2 regions of the Anaerostipes faecis genome follow, and region 1 is predicted to be linked to the other one. Evidence: predicted binding sites of a transcription regulator. Region 1 holds the regulator's gene; the other holds the start of a gene.
The links. Region 1 encodes NrdR, which represses ribonucleotide reductase genes. Its sites were predicted from a motif close to CACAANATNTTGTG; they were not measured.

Region 1 (11,782 bases):
GCTTTGGAGCCGAGATCGGAATCAGCACCCAAAAGATCCATGCAAGGGGACCGATGGGACTCGATGCGCTGACGACTACCAAATTTATTATTTATGGCAATGGACAGATCAGGCATTAGATAAAACTTCAAAGAGGGAGTTCTCAGGATCGGGGACTCCTTTTAGATTGATAATTATTTCACATATAGAAAGCGCTATTGTTTCTTTTTCTGTGCAAAAAGATGAAAAAAGTAAAAGAATGAAAAGATTTTAGTGAGATGTGTGTTATTTTATGGGATTTCATTTGTGAAAAAAATGTCGAAAGTTGATTTTGCATGCTAAACAATTTATCATTAAAGATATGGAAATTAAAGAAAAGAGAAAGGAAGGCTTAAAAATGGCATTGTTTACATTTAGCGGCGGAGTTCATCCGGATGACGGGAAAGAATACGCAAAAAATTCTCCGATCACCGAATATCTGCCTAAAGGAGATGTTGTTTTACCTGTCGGCCAGCATATCGGGGCACCTGCGAAACCGATCGTACAAAAAGGTGATCAGGTACTGGCGGGACAGAAGGTTGCAGAGGCAGGCGGTTTTGTGTCTGCCAATATTTACAGCTCTGTTTCGGGTACGGTGAAAGCAATCGAGCCGAGAGTGACTCCCGCCGGGGCAAAAGTAAATGCAATTGTAATAGAAAACGACGGAGAATTTAAAGAAGCGGAGTTTAAAGCAAAGCCGTATCAGGATATGACCAGAGACGAGGTTCTCGCTGCGATCAAAGACGCAGGGATCGTCGGGCTCGGAGGGGCAGGTTTCCCGACTCATGTGAAGCTGGCTCCGAAAGATCCGGATGCCATCGAGTACATCATTGTCAATGGTGCGGAGTGTGAGCCTTACATAACCGGAGATTATAGGATCATGATGGAGACTCCGGAAGTCCTCGTGGAAGGTCTTAACATTGTTCTTGACTTGTTCCCGAAGGCAAAAGGAATCATCGCAGTGGAAGACAATAAAAAAGATGCCATTGCCAAAGTCAGCGATTGTGTCAAAGGAGATGCAAGAATTTCGGTTGCAGAGTTAAAGACAAAATATCCGCAGGGAGCGGAGCGTTCCCTGATCTATGCGACTACGGGAAGAGCCATCAATTCCAGTATGCTTCCGGCAGATGCAGGATGTATTGTGGACAACGTGGCAACGATTGTTGCTGTCAAGGAAGCGGTAAAAGAGGGAAGACCTTTGTTCCGCCGTGTGGTAACGGTGACCGGAGATGCGGTTGAGAGCCCTAAAAACCTTTTAGTCCGCACGGGAACCAACGTCAACGAACTGATCGAAGCAGCCGGTGGATTTAAGGGACAGCCTGAGAAGGTGATCTCCGGAGGTCCGATGATGGGAATGGCCATGTTTACTACCGACGTTCCGGCAGTCAAAACATTTTCTTCTCTGCTTGCATTTACAAAGGACCCTGTGTCTGCCGTAGAGCCGAGCAACTGTATCAACTGCGGGCGCTGTGTCAGCGTCTGTCCTCAGAAGTTAATGCCGGCGAGACTGTCCGTACTGGCAGATAACAATAACTTTGAAGCATTTGAGGCACTCCACGGAGATGAGTGTGTGGAATGCGGATGCTGTTCTTTTATCTGTCCGGCGAAGAGAAACCTGGCACAGTCAATGAAGACAGGACGCAAACAGGTCTTGGCAAATCGTAGAAAGAAGTAAAGGAGAGGTACATATGAACGAAACATTATATCGTGTTTCAGCAAACCCGCACGTAAGGGACAAAAGCTCAACACAAAGCATTATGCTGGACGTAATCCTTGCATTACTCCCGGCCACAGTTTTTGGTATCTATATCTTCGGTGCATCTGCGGCTGTGACCATTGCGGTCTCCATTGTCACCTGTGTGGCTGCTGAGTATATATATCAGAAGCTAATGAAACAAAAAGTTTCCGTCAGCGATCTGAGCGCGGCTGTGACCGGACTCCTGCTTGCGCTGAACCTGCCGGCAGGTGTTCCTTTCTGGATGCCGGTGCTCGGCGGCCTTTTTGCCATTATTGTCGTAAAACAAGTTTTCGGCGGCCTGGGGCAGAATTTTATGAACCCGGCATTGGGAGCCCGCTGTTTTCTGATGATCTCTTTTGCGGCAAGAATGACTACATTTACATATGACGGTGTCACCACTGCGACTCCTCTTGCCCTGCTGAAGGCAGGAAAGAGTGTAGACCTCGGAAATGTCTTTACAGGATTTATCCCGGGAACGATCGGAGAGACATCCGCCGTCCTGCTCCTCTTGGGAGGAGCCTACCTGGTATTAAAGAAAGTCATCTCACCGCTGATCCCATGCATCTATGTAGCGACGGTGGCTGTCTTCGTACTGCTTTTTGGAGGACATGGCTTCGATCTTACTTATATGGCATCTGAGATTTTTGCCGGCGGTTTGATGCTCGGTGCGATCTTCATGGCAACGGACTATGTAACTTCGCCGATCACTTCCAAAGGAAAGATCATCTTCGGTGTCCTCTGCGGACTGCTGACCGGTATTTTCCGCCTGTTCGGACCGATGGCAGAGGGGGTTTCTTACTCTATTATCATTGCGAACCTGGTTGTTCCTCTGATTGAAAAGATTACGGTTCCTACTCCGTTTGGAATTGTGAAGGCAAAAGGAGGCAAAGACAATGAATAAAAGTTTAGTAAACGACTGTATTAAATTATTTATCATCACTCTGGCTGCCGGACTGATCCTTGGATTCGTTTACAACGTGACCAAAGATCCGATTGCAAAGCAGGAAGAAAAGACAAAACAGGAAGCATACAAGGCTGTGTTCAAAGACGCAGATCGATTTGAGGCAGTGAAGCTTAATAAAAAAGAGATAAACAAAGTTTTGAAGGCAAAGAATTTGGGCCAGAATACGGTCAGTGAGATTGCCAAAGCAGTAGATAAGGACGGAAAAGGTCTTGGATATGTATTCTCCGTGACAAACCCTGACGGGTACGGCGGAGATATCACCCTCTCCGTCGGTGTCAAGAATGACGGTACGGTCAACGGATATGAGACTTTGACGATCAGTGAGACCGCAGGTCTTGGTATGAAGGCAAAAGAAGATGAATTTAAGAGTAACTTCAAAGATAAAAAAGCGAAGCAGTTTGAAGTCGTAAAAGACGGTTCCGGCAAGAATGACGACGCAAAGGTCGATGCCATCAGCGGTGCCACGATCACCAGCCGTGCGGTAACAAGCGGGGTCAACAGCTGTGTTGCTTTAATGGATACATTGAAAGGAGGTAATTGAGATGAAAAGTAATCCGATAGAACGTTTAATCAACGGTATTGTCAAAGAAAATCCTACTTTCGTCTTAATGCTCGGTATGTGTCCTACCCTCGCGGTAACCACATCCGCCATCAACGGGGCAGGAATGGGACTTTCCACTACGGCCGTGTTAATGTTTTCCAATCTGATCATTGGACTCATGCGAAATATTATTCCTGACAGGGTCCGTATTCCGGGCTATATTGTTATCATTGCATCTCTGGTAACGGTAGTACAGTTCCTTTTGCAGGGATATGTGCCGTCACTGAATGCAAGCCTTGGAATATACATTCCTCTGATCGTAGTAAACTGTATCATCCTGGGACGCGCAGAATCCTTTGCATCTAAGAACGGGGCAGTTCTCTCTTTCTTCGACGGTGTCGGAATGGGACTGGGATTTACCATTGCACTGACTGTGATCGGAGCTTTCCGTGAACTCCTCGGTGCAGGTACGATCTTTGGCACAAAGATCATGCCGGCTGCTTATGAGCCGATCACGATCTTTATCCTGGCCCCCGGAGCATTCTTTGTCCTGGCCTGCCTTGTTGCAGTTCAGAATAAGGTAAGAAACAAGAAACCGAAAAAAGCAGGAGAGCCTCAGGCTTCCGGCTGCGGCGACTGTGCAAGCTGCGGAAACGGTGCCTGTGGAAGCCGGTTTTTCGATAACAGTGTGGATGACAAATAGGGGGGATGAACAATGTCAAATTTATTATTAGTCGCAATCGGTGCGGCATTAGTTAATAACGTAGTATTGAGCCAGTTCCTAGGCCTTTGTCCTTTCCTTGGTGTATCCAAGAAGGTAGAAACTGCCGGCGGAATGGGCGCTGCGGTTATTTTCGTCATCACAATCGCCTCAGCGGTTACCTATTTCGTTTATGCGGGCATACTCGTACCGTTTCATCTGGAATATCTTCAGACGATCGCATTTATCCTTGTCATTGCGGCATTGGTTCAGTTCGTGGAAATGTTTTTAAAGAAATCTATGCCGGCTCTTTATGAGTCTTTAGGCGTATATCTTCCGCTGATCACTACCAACTGTGCGGTGCTCGGTGTTGCATTGAATAACGTTCAGTATGATTACAACTTTATTACCAGTGTAGTCAACGGATTTGGAGTGGCTGTCGGATTTACCATCGCCATCGTGATCCTGGCTGGTATCCGCGAGAAATTAGAATACAACAACATCCCGGAATCTTTCAAAGGAATGCCGATCACTCTTGTCACGGCAGGGCTGATGGCTATCGCTTTCTTTGGATTCTCAGGAATCATATAGGGAGGTAGCAAAAATGGATATTACAGCAATTATCCTCGCGGCCGTCGTGGTCGGAGGCATTGGTTTGGTCATTGCTATTCTTTTGGGAATCGCTTCTGAGAAGTTTAAGGTTCCGGTCAATGAAAAAGAAGTAGCAGTCCGCGCAGAACTTCCCGGAAACAACTGCGGAGGCTGCGGATATGCCGGATGCGACGGGCTTGCAAAAGCGATCGCGAACGGAGAAGCTGCGGTCAATGCCTGTCCGGTAGGCGGGCCTGCGGCGGCAGAAAAAATCGGTGCCATCATGGGTGTGGAAGCCGGTGACTTCGTAAAACAGGTGGCATTCGTAAAGTGTGCGGGGACCTGTGAGAAAGCATCAAATAAATACGAATATACAGGACAGATGAGCTGTGTGGAAGCCATGAACGTACCCGGAGAGGGGCCCAAAGCATGCTCTTTCGGATGTATGGGATTCGGAAGCTGCGCCCAGGTGTGCCCTGAGAATGCAATCTCCATCGTCAACGGTATTGCGTATGTTGACAAAGAAGCGTGCATCGGCTGCGGAAAATGTACCGATATCTGTCCGAAGGGACTTATTGAACTGGTTCCTTACGACAAGAAGCATTTAGTGCAGTGTAATTCTAAAGACAAGGGAAAAGACGTCATGTCCGTGTGCAAAGCCGGATGTATCGGCTGCGGGCTCTGTGCGAAAGAATGTAAGCTTGGAGCGATTACCGTAGAAAATAACATTGCTCATATAGACTATGAGAAATGTGTCAACTGCGGACTCTGTGCCAAGAAGTGTCCGAAAAAAATCATTACTGTATAATAAAGTGAATTATATAAAGATCATTAGGCTGTATCTGACTGGAGGATACAGCCTTTTTGACACATTTTATTTCCTGGGGCATACACTATTATAACTATTTTTCTGGGGTGGCGTTTCATGAAGTTTTTAGAGTTGAGGGAAAAGGATGTTATCAACTGCCGGACCGGAGATAAACTGGGATGTGTAATCGACCTGGAGTTTGACCTGGCGTCAGGTCAGATTTTATGTCTGATCGTTCCAAAAGCGACAAAGATCCTATGTTTTACAAAAGGAGAGTTTTATTATATTCCATATAAGAAGATCATTCGAATCGGCTGTGACACTGTATTGGTGGATATTAATGAAAAAGAATGTTTGAAGTGATCTGGAAAAAATGATATACTTCCTTTAACGAATGGAAAGTCTTGAGGCAGACGTGTTCTGCCTCTCAAAAGAGTACAAAGAAAAGCATAGCCCGGGAGGTAGAAAAATGAGGTGCCCTTATTGCGGAAGTGAAAATTCCAGAGTCATTGATTCCAGACATTCGGAAGACAATAACTCTATACGGAGAAGACGACAGTGTGACGACTGCAGCAAGCGTTTCACGACCTATGAAAAGATCGAGACAGAACCGCTGTCTGTGATCAAGAAGGACAAGACCAGACAGATGTATGACCGCTCCAAGATCAAGGCGGGTATCGTACAGTCCTGCCACAAGCTGCCTATATCCATGGGACAGATAGATCAGATTGTAGATGAGATCGAGACAAAGATCTATAATCTCGGACAGCGCGAGGTGGAGAGTTCCCTGATCGGAGAAATCGTCATGGACAAGCTGAAGGAACTGAATGAGGTGGCATATGTAAGGTTTGCCGCTATATACAGAGAGTTCAAAGATGTGAACACCTTCATGAGTGAACTGAAAAAATTGCTGAAATAGTTGTAAAAAAATAGAAAATATGATAAGATACAGTATATTGTTAGCTGAAAGGCTTCCGGAGAAGAAGGAGGCTTTATGTTTTGTTCGATGTTAAGCGGCATTGTTTCAGGCGCCGCAGGCTGTATCATTCAGGTCGAAGCGGAACTAAGAAGCGGTCTCCCATACTTTACTATGGTAGGCCGCCTTTCTAATGAAGCAAAAGAATCCAGGCACAGGGTGGAATCCGCACTGCGGGCTCTGGGCTGTCCGCTCCCTCCTATGAAAATTACCGTCAATTTATCTCCTGCCGACATCAGAAAGACAGGAACCGCATTTGATCTTCCCATCGCAGCGGCCGTTATGGCCGGTCTCAATTATATTCCAATTAACAAAGAACCGCCCATCTGTCTCCTGGGAGAGCTGGGATTGGACGGCAGTGTCCATGGGATCAGACAGTGCCTGCCCATCATCATGGAAGGGAGAAAGCAGGGCATCCGGCGGTTCATGGTTCCCTATGATGATATGGAATCCCTTGTACATATCAGAGATGTGGAACTGGTTCCGGTAAAGCATCTTTCCGATGCCGTGGACTATTTCAGAAGCGGGTGTGTGCTTCCATATCATTTTAAGGAAAAAAGGATGATCCTTGACAGCCAGTGTCATGATTTTTCAGAAATAAAAGGACAGGCTTTCTTAAAAAGAGCTCTGGAAATCGCCGTAACCGGGAGGCATAACATTCTTCTGATCGGAGCTCCAGGATGCGGCAAGACTATGGCGCTTGAACGGATTTCTTCTATCATGAACAGTTTATCCGAGGAAGAATATCTGGAGGTGCAGGCTCTGTATCAGGCGGCCGGTGTCCACCGGGAGGCAGAAGATTTTTGTCCGCCTTTCCGAAAACCTCATTCTTCCATATCCAGGGGAGCGCTGATCGGTGGGGGAGCGGTTCCAAAAGTTGGAGAGATCACACTTGCCCACAAAGGTGTCCTGTTCCTGGATGAACTGGCACAGTTTGACGCCAAATGCATTGAAGCCCTGAGACAGCCGCTGGAAGATAAGCAGATTATTTTAAACAGGCTTGGGAGAGACTATACCATGCCTGCGGACTTTTTACTTGCAGCGGCCATGAACCCATGCCCATGCGGCAACAGCTTTACTCCGGAGGCATGCCGGTGCAGTGCGGGTGAAAAGCGGTCCTATTATCACAGACTTTCAGGGCCCATACTGGACCGTTTTGATCTGATTCTCACAGTTGGACAGGAGGCAAAGAAAATGGACGCCGAGACTGAAAATTCGGCTGCCATCCGCAGCAGGGTTTTGGAACATATCAGGGAGGAACAGAGAGAACTCTCGGATACTCCGTATTCTTATTACGGTCAGATACAGGCAGAGGACTTAGAAAAAATCTGTCCGTTGTCCAAAGAAAGCCGAAGAATTTTAAAAGAAGAACAAAAGAAACATCATATTTCTATGCGGGGTATTCATAAGATTGTGAGGACAGCAAAAACGATTGCCGGAATGGAACAGAAAAGCGGGATCGGGGAGGGACATCTTATAGAGGCACTGTCTCTGCGCAACATGGAGTTTTTATCGGAGGCTGCGGGATATGAATGAAAAGATTTCGTGGTTCTGGTTTACGTCGCTTCTTGAGATGAATCGAAAGACGCAGGGTGAGATCCTTTCTGCCGTTATTCATCCGGAGGAACTCAGGAAGCTTAATGCGGAGACTGCAAAGCCATTTCTTAACAAGAGACAGTACCGGCTTTTTCTTGAGACAAGAGATGAATCTTATATCTGTAAGAAGTACGAGGAGCTAAAAAAGCAGAAAACAGACTATATTATATGGAAAGAACCCGATTATCCACAGCGGCTTAAACAGATCTATGACTATCCGTTTGGCATTTTCCGAAAAGGCAGGCCGCAGGAATCAAGGCTGGTCATTGCCATAGTAGGGGCCAGATCCTGTACTTTATATGGAAGAGAGATGGCAGGATATTTTGCAAAAGAGCTGTCCAGGAGGGGTGTTTTGATCGTCAGCGGTATGGCAAGGGGAATCGACGGAGCTTCTCACAGAGGAGCCCTGGATGTAGGCGCACCGACGGCAGGTGTTCTGGGATGCGGGATTGACCGGATTTATCCGAAAGCACATAAAAAACTGTTCGCCGATGTAGAGAAACAGGGTGTGATCTATTCTGAGTATGGTCCCGGCGTAGAGCCGCTTTCTTTTCTTTTTCCGCAGAGGAACAGGATCATCAGTGGCCTTTCCGACGGAATTTTCGTAGTGGAGGCCAGAGAGAAAAGCGGATCTCTGATCACAGCGGACAGCGGATTGGAACAAAACAAAGAAATTTTTGCACTCCCGGGCAATGTGACGAGTGATGTATCAAGGGGCTGCCATCGCCTGATCCAGCAAGGCGCCAAGCTGGTTTCCGGCCCCGAAGATATCTTAAATGAATTTCCAAAATTCAGAGTATTTTCACATAATGTCTGTCAATTTGATAAAAATTCACTTGCTAGAGGTGAAAAAATGGTGTATGATGTTTTGAGTTTGGAACCTAAATGCCTGGAACAGATAGCTTCGGAGGCAAAACTGCCGGTCACAGAGGCTGTGACATCCTTATACTATCTACAGAGGCAGGGGTTGGCAGAAGAAATACTGAAAAATTATTACATAATAAAAATATAATTAAGAGGTGCAAAAATGCCAAAATACTTAGTAATTGTAGAATCACCAGCGAAAGCAAAGACGATCAATAAATTTTTAGGGAAAAATTATACGGTCATTGCATCCAACGGTCATGTGAGGGATCTCCCCAAGAGTACGATGGGAATCGACCTGGAACATAATTTTGAACCAAAATATATTACGATCCGGGGCAAGGGAGAAGTATTGGCGGCATTGAGGAAAGAAGTGAAAAAGGCCGACAAAGTTTATCTCGCGACTGACCCTGACCGGGAAGGGGAAGCAATTTCATGGCATCTTTATTATGCGCTGAAACTTGAGAATAAAAAATGCAGCCGTATCACATTTAATGAGATCACCAAGAATGCAGTCAAGGAATCATTAAAGCATGCGAGAGAGATCGACATGGACCTGGTGGATGCCCAGCAGGCAAGACGTGTCTTAGACCGGATTGTCGGGTATAAGATCAGTCCTCTTTTATGGGCAAAGATCAAGAGGGGATTGAGCGCAGGCCGGGTACAGTCTGTGGCGCTCCGCCTGATCTGTGACCGGGAAGAAGAGATCAGCGCTTTCATACCGGAAGAATACTGGTCACTGGATGCTTTTCTGAATGTGAAAGGGAGCAAAAAGCCCCTGGAGGCCAAGTTTGCCGGAGACAAAGTCGGGAAGATCGAGATCAAGAATGAAGAACAGCTGAACAAGATCCTTGCGGAACTTGAAGGCGCCGAATTTCATGTTGACAGCGTAAAGACAGGGGAGCGTATCAAGAAAGCCCCGCTTCCGTTTACGACCAGTACGATGCAGCAGGATGCATCCAGCAAACTGAATTTTCCGACAGCAAAAACCATGAGGATTGCTCAGCAGCTGTATGAGGGTGTAGACATCAAAGGAAAAGGCACCGTGGGATTGATCACTTACCTGCGTACAGACTCCACAAGGATTTCGGAAGAGGCAGATAAGAATGCCAGAGAGTTCATCTCTGAAACCTACGGAAGTGATTTTGTCGGAAACGGACAAGTTTCAAAAAAGGACGACAAAAATGTACAGGACGCCCATGAAGCCATTCGTCCCACTTACATCGAGAACACCCCGGCGAGCTTGAAAGAACAGCTTTCCAGAGACCAGTTCAGGCTTTATCAGCTGATCTGGAACCGGTTTATGGCGAGCCGCATGAGTGCAGCCAAGTATGAGACTACATCCGTAAAGATCGACGCCAACGGATACCGTTTCAATGCTTCCGCATCCAAGATCGTTTTTGACGGATTTTTGACTGTGTACAACATCGACAATGAGAAATCAAAAGGAAATGTCATACTGAAAAGTATCGATACTTCCACGGAGCTGAAGTTAAAAGAGTTTGACCACAAACAGCATTTTACACAGCCGCCGGCCCACTACACGGAAGCAACGCTTGTCCGCACTCTGGAAGAACAGGGTATTGGACGGCCGAGTACGTATGCTCCTACCATATCTACGATTATTGCCAGAAGGTATGTGGTCAAGGAAAAGAAGAATCTGTATATGACGGAGCTGGGAGAAGCGGTCAATACCATGATGAAAAAGGCATTTCCGTCTATCGTGGATGTGCATTTCACCGCTACGATGGAGGCGCTTTTGGATATGGTGGAGGAAGGCAAGGTCCACTGGAAATCCGTGGTGGAAAACTTCTATCCGGATCTTAAAGAAGCCGTGGAGGCCGCAGAAAAAGAACTGGAGCAGGTAACCATTGAGGACGAAGTGACCGATGTGGTCTGTGACCAGTGCGGACGCAATATGGTCGTGAAATATGGGCCGTATGGGAAGTTTCTGGCCTGTCCGGGATTCCCTGACTGCCGAAACACAAAACCTCACTTTGAAAAGATCGGAGTTCCATGTCCGCTGTGCGGAAAGGAAGTCGTCTTAAAGAAAACCAAGAAGGGTCGGAAATACTACGGATGTGAGGATAACCCGGAATGCGAATTTATGTCATGGCAGAAGCCTTCTACCGTCAAGTGTGAGCGCTGCGGAAAGTATATGGTGGAAAAAGGAAAGAAACTGGTTTGTTCAGACGAACACTGCGGATATGTATGTGATCTGCCGAAAGAGGAAGAAGTTACGGAAAATAAGGAGTAGCTATGAGTGTACAATTATTAGATAAAACCAGGAAGATAAATAAATTACTGCATAACAACAATTCACAAAAAGTTGTTTTCAATGACATCTGTCAGGTTCTGATGGAGGTTATGGATTCCAATGTGATCGTTATCAGCAGAAAGGGAAAGATCTTAGGAATTCAAAATTCAGAGAACATAGATCCTATCGAAGAGATGATCAGCGGCAAAATTGGGGATTATATTGACACGGATTTAAATGAGCGTCTGTTGACGATATTATCCACGAAGGAGAATGTAAATCTCCAGACACTCGGTTTTGAAAGAGACATTCACCGCTACTGCGGTATTATCTCCCCGATCGATATCGCAGGAGAGAGATTTGGCACGCTGTTTATGTACCGGATGGAAGATGACTATACGATCGATGATATTATATTGGTTGAATACGGAACAACAGTCGTTGGATTGGAAATGATGCGTTCTGTCAGTGAAGAGATAGAGAGTGAACGCAGAAAGCAGAATATCATCGAATCTGCCTTCAGAACTCTCTCCTTTACGGAACTGGAAGCGGTTCATCATATTTTTGATGAGCTGAACGGGAGCGAGGGTATTTTGGTTGCCAGCAAGATTGCCGACCGTTTCGGCATCACCCGTTCAGTCATCGTCAATGCACTGAGAAAGCTGGAGAGTGCGGGAGTCATCGAGTCCCGGTCTTCCGGCATGAAAGGAACTTATATCAAGGTTGTAA
Region 2 (11,782 bases), on a different contig from region 1:
GGAAAATGTACTGGAACCTCTCCTCACAGACCCTCTTCACCCTCTGAAAGAGTCTGTGACCTCCTGGGTGATTGAGAGTGCAGACCGGAAGATGGTCACGACAATGGATGAAGTTGTCACGGCCGTTTTATCAGGAGATACAGTACTGTTTTTTGACGGGCTTGATCAGGGGATTTTTATATCCAGCAAGTTTTTCCCTACCAGAGGAGTGCAGGAAGCCGACAGGGAAGTAGCCATGATCGGTCCGAAGGACAGCTTTAATGAAAGTCTCAGGACCAACACGGCACTGATCCGAAGACGGGTCAGGGATACGAGAATGAAGGTTGTCCAGCTTAGGATCGGAACAAGGAGCAAAACAGATGTAGCGCTTATGTATATCGAGGATCTGGCCAAAGATGAGGTAGTAAAGGAGATAAAAAAACAGTTGGATGAACTGAATATTGACGGAATTTTTGACAGCGGAATGCTGGAACAGCTCATGGAGCAGGACAGCAAATCTCCGTTTCCCCAGTACCAGCTGACTCAGAGGCCGGACAAGGCGGCAAGCGGGCTCATGGAGGGAAGAGTTGTGCTCGTGGTGGACAATTCTCCGGAGGTCATTGTGCTGCCGGTGACGCTGAATATTTTTTTTCAGGCCAGTGATGACTACTATAACCGGTGGGAAGTAGCCACATTTGCCAGAATCCTTCGATATATTTCTTCTTTTATTGCCATCGGGCTGCCGGGATTTTATATTTCCATTGCAAATTATCATCCGGAAATTCTTCCCACACCGTTTATGCTGTCCATTGTGTCGGCCAGGGAGGGAGTGCCTTTCCCTGTCGTCGTGGAAGTTCTGCTTTTGGAACTTGCGTTTGAACTTTTAAGGGAAGCGGGTATCCGCCTTCCGGGACAGCTGGGCGGCACCATAGGCATTGTAGGAGGGCTGATCGTAGGACAGGCAGCGGTGGATGCCAATATTGTCAGCACGATCGTGGTAATTGTTGTAGCCTTTACAGCCATCGCATCGTTTTCTATACCAAATGAAAGCTTTTCGGGGGTATTCCGGCTGCTGAGATTTTCTATTATGATCGTCTGTGCCATATGGGGTCTTTATGGATTCTTTCTCGGATTCCTTGCGATTGCAATCCATTTGATGAAGCTTCAGAGCTATGGAATCCCGTATCTGTTTCCGACCGTATCAGCCACGGTGGAAGAAACGGACCCCTGGGAGGATTATATGGTGCGCCTGCCTATCAGGCGTATGATTTTCAGGCCATGGTTTACAAAGGACGGGGCGAAAAAACGCCAGGGAAGGAGGAAACATCATGTGGACGGCGAATCTTGAAATTTCTAAAAAGCAGGGAAGCAGGATCTTTCTTCTGGAAACCTTCTGCGGAGTGGGCATGTTCCTTCCCCAGGCATCTGCCTTGAAATCCGGTGAAACAGGGCTTTATACGGTGCTCCTTGGGGCCCTTGCCGCGGCCTGCTATCCGTGGCTTGTACAAAAAGCAGAAGGCAGTCTGACCATGGAAGAGGTATTAAAAAAGCACCGGGTGATTTCCTTTCTCTATTATGTGAGATTTTTTATAAACGCCGCATTTTTTTATGCATATATGCTGATCTTAGCCAGGGTGTTCCTTCTGCCGTATATGAATATTTACTGGATCGGACTGCCGATCATTTTTCTGGCTTTCCGGATGAACGGGGAGGGGCTGGACGACAGAGCGAGAGTCATGGAAGGGCTGTTCTGGTTTATCCTGATCCCGTTTATTTTTATCCTTCTTCTCAGTACCACGGAATTTTCTATGAAACCCTTCCTGATCCGGAAGTTTGAACCGGAGAATCTGGCGATGGGCGGGCTGTATGTGCTCGCACTGTTTCATCCTATGGAACTGGTGTGGTTTTATCAGGGGCATATGAAGGAAAAGGGAATAAATAAGAGGACGCTACTTGGAATTATCATTTTATCGGCAGGAGTGTTTGCCGCCACGGCGGGAAGCCTGGGTCTTCGGATGATCAGGAGAGACCCGTTTCCGGTGATCTCCATGGCCCAGAATGTAGCCATGCCGGGAGGGATCATGGCAAGGCTGGACATTTTCCTGATCGCATTCTGGATCGTTGGAGTCTTTTGTGTGCTGAGCGGATACCTGTTTTATGGAAACTGGAGTTTTGAAAACACATTTCCGGGGAAAAAGAAATGGGGCAGGTGGATTTCTTACGGCGGACTGTTTTTGACCACTGGATTTCTGATCCCTATGATCCGTCTTTGGGAAAATTATATTTCTGTGTTCCTTTTTGCAAATCTATTGCTGGGCATTTTAATTCCGGCAGTTTTGTTTTGGCTGGAACGGAGAGGAGGCACCCATGAAAAAGATCATCATTAGCCTTTTGATGGCCGCAGTCACAGCAGCGGCACTTACGGGCTGCAAAGAAGCCGGGGACATCGAGGACAGCAGCTATGTTTTGGCAATGGGCATCGAAAAGACAGAGAACGGATATCTGATCGATTATTCCTGTGCAGATTTTTCCAAGGCTCAGGATAACCAGGGAACGAACGTGCCGTCCAAGTCTGTGGTTTATTCAGGCAGGTCTTTAAATGAGACAAACCAAAGTTTTGAGCGAACCCAGCCGAAAAAATTAAACTTTGGGCATTTAAAGGTGATTGTATTTACCAACGGACAGATTGATGATACTATGATAGAGGAGCTTTTAAATCATTCGGAAATCGCAAAATCCGTACTGATTCTTAAAAGTAAAAAACAGTTAAAAGAGCTTTTTTCGATCGAGAAGGAGCTGCCTGTCTCCTTTGGTGAATACATGGCCAAAGGCATTGAAAGTTCTCCGAAAGTGAAAAAGCCCAAGGATCTGAGCCTTGGCAGGATTTACGGCAGAAAGTGACAAAAATCAGCCTTGACTTGTATTGGATGAGATGGTAAGATGGATACATTCACACAAGATATAGTAGAATAAAAGATCATATCAAACAATATATAGTAATTTGATTGAGAAAATAGCGATGAGTCCCCTGCCTGCGGTGTCTCCTGCTTTCAGCGGGATATGCCGCAGGCAGGACGATGCTCTGGGAACAGTCAGGGAGGAGAGAGTATGATACGGGTAGTAAAAAAGGACGGAACAAAAGAGGATTTTAATATTCAGAAGGTGGTGACGGCGGTAAATAAATCCGCCTACCGTGCCCTTGTGAAATTTACGGAAGATGAGATTGATGAGATCTGTGGGTTTGTCAATGGGAGAGTGGACGAGCTTAATAAGGCGGAAGTACATATTACGGAGATGCACAATGTGGTGGAAGGGGCTCTGGAGAGGGTAAATCCCGACGTGGCCAAAAGCTACCGGGACTACCGGAATTATAAACAGGATTTTGTGGAAATGCTGGATGATGTGTATAAGAAAAGCCAGTCCATCATGTACATAGGAGACAAAGAGAACAGCAATACAGACAGCGCCCTTGTGTCAACGAAGCGGAGTCTCATCTTTAATGAGCTGAACAAGTCTCTGTATCAGAAGTTTTTTTTAACGACAGAAGAGATTCAGGCCTGCCGGGACGGGTACATTTATATTCATGATATGTCAGCCAGAAGAGATACGATGAACTGCTGTCTGTTTGATGTGGAGGCCGTGTTAAAAGGCGGCTTTGAGATGGGGAATCTCTGGTACAATGAACCAAAGACACTGGATGTGGCCTTTGACGTCATAGGAGACATCGTGCTGAGCGCGGCCAGCCAGCAGTATGGCGGATTTACGGTGCCGAATATTGAACTGATCCTGGAACCGTATGCCGAGAAGTCTTATGAAAAAGGCATTGAAAAGTATGAAGCCCTCGGCCTTTCCAGAGAGCGGGCAGAGACCGAGTCCCTCAAGGATGTGCAGAAAGAATTCTGTCAGGGATTCCAGGGACTTGAATATAAGTTTAACAGTGTTTCTTCCAGCCGCGGAGACTATCCTTTTATCACAGTGACCGCAGGAACCGGCACAGGCCGGTTTGCAAAGATGGCAACGATTACGATGCTGGATGTCAGGAGAAGAGGACAGGGAAAAGAAGGACATAAAAAACCGGTGCTGTTTCCAAAGATCGTATTTCTCTACGATGAAAATCTCCATGGACCCGGCGGAGAACTGGAGGATGTGTTTGAAGCGGGCATCCGCTGTTCCAGCAAGACGATGTATCCCGACTGGCTGAGCCTTACAGGGGACGGATATGTCCCGGACATGTATAAAAGATATGGAAAGATCGTAAGCCCTATGGGCTGCCGAGCATTTTTATCTCCCTGGTATGAAAAGGGAGGGGCAGAGCCTCTGGACGAGCAGGACAAGCCGGTCTTTGTGGGCCGTTTTAACATCGGGGCGGTAAGTCTGCATCTGCCGATGATCTATGCAAAGGCAAAGCAGGAAAGCCGTGACTTCTATGAAGTGCTGGACTATTATCTGAATCTGATCAGGGAGCTCCACAGAAGGACCTACGATTATCTGGGAGAGATGAAGGCATCCACAAATCCTCTGGCTTACTGTGAGGGAGGCTTCCTGGGAGGACATCTGGGACTTCACGACAAGATCAAGCCGCTGCTTGAGTCTGCCACAGCATCTTTTGGGATCACGGCGCTCAATGAACTTCAGCAGCTGCACAACAAAAAATCCATTGCTCAGGACGGCGCATTTGCACTGGAAGTCCTTGAGTACATCAACAGTGAGGTGACTAAGTTTAAGAAAGAAGACGGGCATTTGTATGCGATCTATGGAACACCGGCAGAAAACCTCTGCGGACTTCAGGTGAAACAGTTCAGAAAAAAGTACGGTGTGATCGAAAATGTCTCTGACCGGGAATATGTGAGCAACTCTTTTCACTGCCATGTATCCGAAGATCTGACGCCGATCGAGAAACAGAACTTAGAGGGACGTTTCTGGGAAAAATGCAACGGCGGAAAGATCCAGTACGTGAAGTATCCGATCAGCTACAATAAAGACGCTATACGGACGCTGGTAAGGCGTGCCATGGACCTGGGTTACTATGAAGGGGTGAATCTATCCCTGTCATACTGTGACGACTGCGGGCATGAGGAGCTGGAAATGGATGTGTGTCCGGTCTGCGGAAGCAGGAATCTGACCAAGATCGACCGCATGAACGGTTATCTGTCTTATTCCAGAGTCAAGGGAGACACGAGGCTCAATGACGCAAAGATGGCGGAGATCGCCGACCGTAAGTCGATGTAGGGAGGCTGCCATGGTTTATATTGGTGCAGTACTTTTAGTAATCGGTTCAGGAATCTTGATTCAGCCTGTGGTCAAACAATTTTTAAACATACGGCGGTATTCTGTGAAAGTGCGGGCTGTCTGCACCGGGCAGAAACCATATGTCAATTATCTGAATTTAAAAATGAAAAATCCTGTCTTTACTTATACATATAAAGGCATTGAGTACAGTTCGGTTCTCAGGCTGTATAAATACAGGGAAAAAGAAGAATACGCAGAAGGCCGGGAGACCGAAGTGCTCCTGGACCCTTCAGATCCAAAGGAAATTTTTATACCGCAGTCATTTGTGTCTTTACTTGGGACAGAGCGGCTCCTGCCGTTTCTGGTCTTTGCAGCGGCGGGGCTTTGGATGATATTAGCATAGAGGTGGGAAGTATGAGGTATCACAACATTACAAAGGACGATATGCTGAATGGGGACGGTTTAAGAGTTGTCTTATGGCTGTCAGGATGTACCCATCAGTGCAAAAACTGCCACAATCCGGTCACCTGGGATATCCATGGCGGATTGGAGTTTGACCGGGCGGCAAAAGAAGAACTGTTTGAAGAGCTCAGCAAAAATTATATCAGCGGTCTGACGTTAAGCGGAGGAGATCCTCTGCACCCTGAGAACCGGGAGCCGGTAGAACAGCTGGTCAAAGAGGTCAGAGAAAAGTTTCCGGAAAAGACCATATGGATGTATACAGGTTTTCTGTGGGATGAAGTCTATACTCTGGATGCCGTAAAAAATACAGATGTTCTGGTGGACGGTCGTTTTGAGGAAGACTTAAAGGACACTGCCCTCAAATGGAGAGGAAGTTCCAACCAGAAGGTGATCGATGTGAAAAAGTCGCTGGAACAAATGAAAAAAGTGCTGTACATAAGATAAAACAAGGCTTGACGGCCTGCCTCTTCCATGATACAATATGTAAGCTAGACTTTAGCGTTGGAAGAGGTCTTTTTTTTTATGCCTTATTTTAAAAACAATGGAGGTGGAAGTTGTGCGCACAAAAATCACATTAGAATGTACAGAATGTAAGCAGCGTAATTATGATATGATGAAGGATAAGAAAACACATCCGGAACGTATGGAAACAAAGAAATACTGCAAGTTCTGTAAAAGACACACATTACACAAAGAAACTAAGTAATGCACGTTTATTTAAGGAAGTGAGAACATGAAGAATACCAGCAAATCAAGCAAAACCAGCTGGTTCAGAGAATTGAAATCAGAATTCGGAAGAATCATCTGGCCTTCTAAAGAACGCATTGCCAAAGAAACCGGCGTTGTGGTCGTGTGTGCTATTATCATTGGTATGATTATTGCTGTTCTGGATTTGGGACTTCAATATGGAATCAAGATGTTAGTAGGGTAAAGGTAAGGAGAGCATATGGCAGAAACAAATTGGTATGTAGTTCATACCTATTCCGGATATGAGAATAAAGTAAAAGCAAATATCGAAAAGACGATCGAGAACCGCAAGCTTCAAGATCAGATTTTAGAAGTCCGGGTACCGCTTCAGGACGTAACGGAACTGAAGAATGGTGTGAAAAAACAGGTTTCCAAGAAGATGTTCCCAGGATACGTGCTGATCCACATGGTGATGAACGACGATACATGGTATGTTGTCAGAAACACCAGAGGTGTGACAGGATTCGTAGGCCCTGGCTCCAAACCGGTCCCATTGACACCGGCTGAGATGAAGCCATTGGGAATCAACGTGGGCGGTACAAACGAAGAAACGCCTAAGAAGGAAAGAATTGATATTGATGTTGAAGTAGGTGATATCATTGTTGTTACTTCCGGTGCTTGGGAAGGTACGACAAGTGCAGTTACCGTAGTAAATGAGCACAAACAGACAGTGACCATCGAGGTGGAGATGTTTGGACGTGCCACATCAGTAGAGATTGATTTCTTAGATATCAAAAAAGCAGAGTAAATGACAAAACCTCTGCACGTAACAAGGTGGGAGGGATATCTCCCGTAATTACCACAATCATCAGGAGGTTAACGATTATGGCAAAGAAAGTAGAAGGATATATTAAACTTCAGATTCCGGCAGGAAAGGCAACACCAGCACCGCCGGTAGGACCTGCACTTGGTCAGCACGGTGTAAATATCGTACAGTTCACAAAGGAATTTAATGCAAAGACTGCAGATCAGGGAGACCTGCTCATTCCTGTTGTGATCACAGTATATCAGGACAGAAGTTTCAGCTTTGTGACAAAGACTCCTCCGGCAGCAGTTTTATTAAAGAAAGCCTGCAAGATCCAGTCCGGGTCCGGAGAGCCGAACAGAAAGAAAGTCGCAACAGTATCCAAAGCAGATTTACAGCAGATTGCTGAGACAAAGATGAAAGACTTAAACGCTGCATCTATCGAAGCTGCAATGAGCATGATTGCAGGAACAGCAAGAAGCATGGGAATCGAAGTGGAGGAATAGGCATTAAACACTTAATGAGGGCAAGCCAGAGGCGCAGGCCGAATTTAGTGTGAAAGCCGTTACCGAGACTCAGTGAAGGCGAGTCGAAGACGAAGCCTGAACGCTTAGTCGAGTGTAACTTCCTTAAATTTAGAAAGTGGGAGGGTTGCTCCCGATATGACCACAGGAGGTATTTTTAGAATGAAAAAAGGAAAAAGATATGCAGAGGCTGCCAAATTAGTTGACAGAACGAAACTGTACGACGTAAAGGAAGCAGTATCTGTAGTAAAAAAAGCAGCGAATGCCAAATTTGATGAGACGATCGAAGCACATCTCCGTCTCGGAGTAGACGGCCGTCAGGCAGATCAGCAGATCCGTGGAGCAGTCGTACTGCCTCATGGTACCGGTAAAAAAGTTCGTGTTCTTGTATTTGCGAAAGATGCAAAAGCAGAAGAAGCAAAGGCAGCAGGAGCAGAGTATGTAGGAGCAGAAGAACTGATTCCTAAGATCCAGAAAGAAAACTGGTTTGACTTTGACGTAGTAGTTGCAACACCGGATATGATGGGTATCGTGGGACGTTTAGGTCGTGATCTTGGACCAAAAGGATTAATGCCGAACCCGAAAGCCGGCACTGTAACAATGGACGTTACAAAAGCGATCGAAGATATCAAAGCAGGTAAGATCGAATACAGACTGGACAAGAACAATATCATTCATGTACCGGTAGGTAAGGCTTCTTTTACAGAAGAACAGTTAGCGGACAACTTCCAGACGTTAATAGATGCTATTATCAAAGCAAAACCGTCAGCAGCAAAAGGTCAGTATTTTAAGAATGTGACAATCACTTCTACAATGGGACCTGGAGTTAAAATTGACACAGGCAAGTTTGCTTAAATAAAATAGTTAAAGTTATGACAAACCCCTCTAAATTTATAGAGGGGTTTTTGAATGCAGTAAATTGTGTGCCATGCGTGCAAAAAGAGAGGAAAATATGAAGGATTTAACGGTAGGGAAACCATTTGAAGTCATCGGAAAATTTGCGCTCCCTATGATTCTCAGTATGATATTTCAGCAGGTGTACAGTGTTGTGGATAGCATTGTGGCCGGCCGGTTCATTGGAGTCGATGCACTGGGAGCAGTAGGCGCGTCCCAGCCTATTACAGTCATCTTTATTGCCATAGCCGTGGGGACCGGCATGGGAATTAATGTTGTCATATCCGGCTTTTTCGGAGCCAAAAAATATAAAAGAGTAAAAAGCTGTATTTCCACGGCGGTGATCACAATCGTGATCATGAGTGTTATTTTGACGGTGCTGGGGCTGGTGGGATGCAGGTGGATGATGAGTGCCATGTCCACCCCGTCCGATATATTTGAAGATTCGGCCCTGTATCTGAGGATTTATATCATGGGCATCTTGTTCCTGATGCTTTATAACGGGGCAAATGCAATCTTTACAGCGCTGGGTGACTCTATCACACCGCTGATCTTTTTAATCTTTTCATCGGTGCTGAACATCATTCTGGATGTGCTGTTTGTCACCACGTTTTCCATGGGTGTCGCAGGAGTTGCATGGGCTACCTTTATAGCCCAGGGTATTGCCTCTGTTCTGGCCGTGGTGACGGTATTTAAAAAGAATGCCAAAATACAGGCCGGAAACTATCAGAGATTCAGTCCTCTTCTTCTAAAAAAAATGACATGGATCGCGGTTCCAAGCATTATGCAGCAGTCTTTTGTATCGGTGGGACAGCTGTTTGTGCAGGGACGGATCAACAGCTTTGGGTCTGTGGTCGTGGCAGGCTATTCGGGAGGATTTAAAATACAGATCTTTATCCTTTCGGTACTTGGAACTATCGGCAATGCAGTTTCAAGCTTTACAGCTCAGAATGCTGGCGCCGGGAAATGGGAGAGAACAAAGGAAGGCACAAATGCCGGGATTAAAATTATTGTGGCTATGGCCGCAGTATTTTCTGTTCTCTGTCTGGTCTTCAGCCGTCAGGCAATGGGGCTGTTTCTTTCCGGAAACTCTGCAGAGGCAGTCAGGAGCATGGGAGTGGGGGTTGATTTTCTGAGGATCAATGCTCCGTTCTTTGCGCTGGTCAGTGTAAAATTTGTCTGCGACGGAATGCTCCGGGGCATGAGTGAAATGAAAGGATTTATGGCTTCCACATTTGCCGATCTGATCGCGAGGGTATCCCTTTCCTATGTGCTGTCAGTTCCGTTTGGTGCTGTAGGAATATGGGCTGCCTGGCCCATCGGATGGGTGATAGGGACCAGCGTGTCGGTGTGGTTCGGGAAACGGGCACAGAAAAAATATATATGAGCAGTAAAAAGACCGGGGAAGCGGAGTCCCGGCCTTTTTACTGTCTTTCCACAGAGTATATTTCATCACTGTGCACAATGTTATTATGTACATATTTTTTTATTTTATGATACTTAACCGGGGACTTAACAAAATGATCAATGTGATATAATGGAAAAGAGAGAATACAGGCGATTGACTTAAGTGTGCGGGAGTAATGCTTCCGCGGAAACGTAAAGGAGGACTGGATATGATCTCAATTTATCATCAGGCAGAAGAATTAACCAGGCAAGTAATTGAAAGCTTTTATCATCAGGATTCGAATAATTTAATCCAAAAACTTCATCCGGATGTAACGTGGATCGGAGCCGCGGACGGACAGTGTATCAAAGGCTATGAACAGGTTTGTGAATACATTAAAAATTTTGATGTGCCCAGATGTGATATTCTTAAAAAAGAATTTCAGGTAGTTGCAAACAGTGATGATATTTTTATTGTAGCAGGGTGTATGAAGGTTGCCGCTTCACAGGGAAGGGGTGAAATATTAGGTGCAGTTCAGCGCATTACTCTTATATGGAAGACAGAGGGGCAGAAGTTTAAGCTGCTTCATTTTCATGTATCAAATCCGATTGAATTCCAGAAAAATAATGAACGTTTTTCTCACTCGATGGGAACAGAGACATATGAATATGTTAAAAAACTGCTCAGCCAAAATCGGAGCCGCCTTATTGCCTACGGGAAACATGATCGGACTTATGTTATAAGGAATAAAGACATTGTATATATAGAAGCAGAAAATACAGACAGTGTGATCCATTGTCTGAACAGGGATATTCTGTCCAGGGAATCTATATCCGATCTGGAGAAAAAAGTCGGAGAAGGTTTCATAAAAACGCACAGAAGTTTTATTGTCAACAGCAGATATATTACCGGAATTAAGAGATACCAGCTGGCGATCAGCCAGGGAATTGAGCTTCCGATTCCTGAGAAAAAATACAGGGAGATCAAAGAAAAGGTTCTGCGCGCAGTGAACCAGAGACAAAACGAAATTTATATATAATATTTGGTTATTGACTTGTCCTGAGCAGTCATTGGCAGAATATGATTGAAAATACAACAAAACCCCGATATAGTAAAAGATAAGCATTGTAACAAAACTGCAGGGTCTTTGGGAAAACAGATGACATCGGAGTTTTAACAGGCATAGATACATAACGGTAATAATAAGAAGATCCTTCATTGCTGAGGGGTCTTTTTGTTTATTATTTTTCAGGAAAGACTTTGTTTTGAGACGGAGGTGATCATGTGGCAGAAGAACCGAAACTTAAGGCAGCACTCCAGACAGGAGTACATATAGCAGGAGAGCCTTTTCGGGTGTCCATTGTCTATGGTGAACACGGCCTTTGTCTGGGTGCCGGATGGGAAAATGATAATCATCACAAGCTGAGCCTGTGGGGTATCATGGACAGTCTGTCACTGGGTCTTCCCCAATTTTTGAACTGGGAAATGGAGCTTAAGAGAGCAGGAGTATTATACAGGGCGGGAAGACAGGAAATTTTAATGGAGATCAGCACTGCCGAAAACAGGAGACTTCTGTTTGCTGCCAAAATAAAAGAAGGGATTTACAGTCTCAGACTATATCCTGAAATCTCCTGCAGGCTTCACGATCTGCCCGTGATGGGAAAATACTTGGGAGAGCAGGATTTGATCAGAGTCCGTTATATGCAGGCCGCATACCAGGAAGAGGGAGGATTCCGGGGACAGTGTCTCATAGAAGCCAGTTTTTCGGGAAACGAGTACAAATTCGGAGATGAGGACGTCAAACTTCCCCAGCAG

Region 2: nrdD (anaerobic ribonucleoside-triphosphate reductase) is a predicted target of NrdR. The motif match lies at 2,933-2,946, and genes of this name have one in related genera.

Annotation. Positions count from the first base shown of each region.
Region 1 is NZ_CAJSYK010000032.1:3,801-15,582, reverse strand. It holds gene QGT46_RS15260 (glutamate-5-semialdehyde dehydrogenase) at 1-119, shown strand, start outside; gene rsxC (electron transport complex subunit RsxC) at 377-1,693, shown strand; gene QGT46_RS15250 (RnfABCDGE type electron transport complex subunit D) at 1,707-2,657, shown strand; gene QGT46_RS15245 (RnfABCDGE type electron transport complex subunit G) at 2,650-3,261, shown strand; gene rsxE (electron transport complex subunit RsxE) at 3,263-3,964, shown strand; gene rsxA (electron transport complex subunit RsxA) at 3,977-4,552, shown strand; gene QGT46_RS15230 (RnfABCDGE type electron transport complex subunit B) at 4,566-5,360, shown strand; gene QGT46_RS15225 (YlmC/YmxH family sporulation protein) at 5,478-5,723, shown strand; gene nrdR (transcriptional regulator NrdR) at 5,830-6,279, shown strand; gene QGT46_RS15215 (YifB family Mg chelatase-like AAA ATPase) at 6,355-7,872, shown strand; gene dprA (DNA-processing protein DprA) at 7,865-8,944, shown strand; gene topA (type I DNA topoisomerase) at 8,960-11,053, shown strand; gene codY (GTP-sensing pleiotropic transcriptional regulator CodY) at 11,056-11,782, shown strand, end outside.
Region 2 is NZ_CAJSYK010000005.1:41,679-53,460, forward strand. It holds gene QGT46_RS05090 (spore germination protein) at 1-1,327, shown strand, start outside; gene QGT46_RS05095 (GerAB/ArcD/ProY family transporter) at 1,308-2,366, shown strand; gene QGT46_RS05100 (hypothetical protein) at 2,347-2,880, shown strand; gene nrdD (anaerobic ribonucleoside-triphosphate reductase) at 3,088-5,208, shown strand; gene QGT46_RS05110 (hypothetical protein) at 5,219-5,611, shown strand; gene nrdG (anaerobic ribonucleoside-triphosphate reductase activating protein) at 5,623-6,114, shown strand; gene rpmG (50S ribosomal protein L33) at 6,212-6,376, shown strand; gene secE (preprotein translocase subunit SecE) at 6,404-6,601, shown strand; gene nusG (transcription termination/antitermination protein NusG) at 6,617-7,165, shown strand; gene rplK (50S ribosomal protein L11) at 7,243-7,668, shown strand; gene rplA (50S ribosomal protein L1) at 7,849-8,541, shown strand; gene QGT46_RS05145 (MATE family efflux transporter) at 8,615-9,967, shown strand; gene QGT46_RS05150 (LytTR family transcriptional regulator) at 10,197-11,006, shown strand; gene QGT46_RS05155 (DUF6603 domain-containing protein) at 11,252-11,782, shown strand, end outside.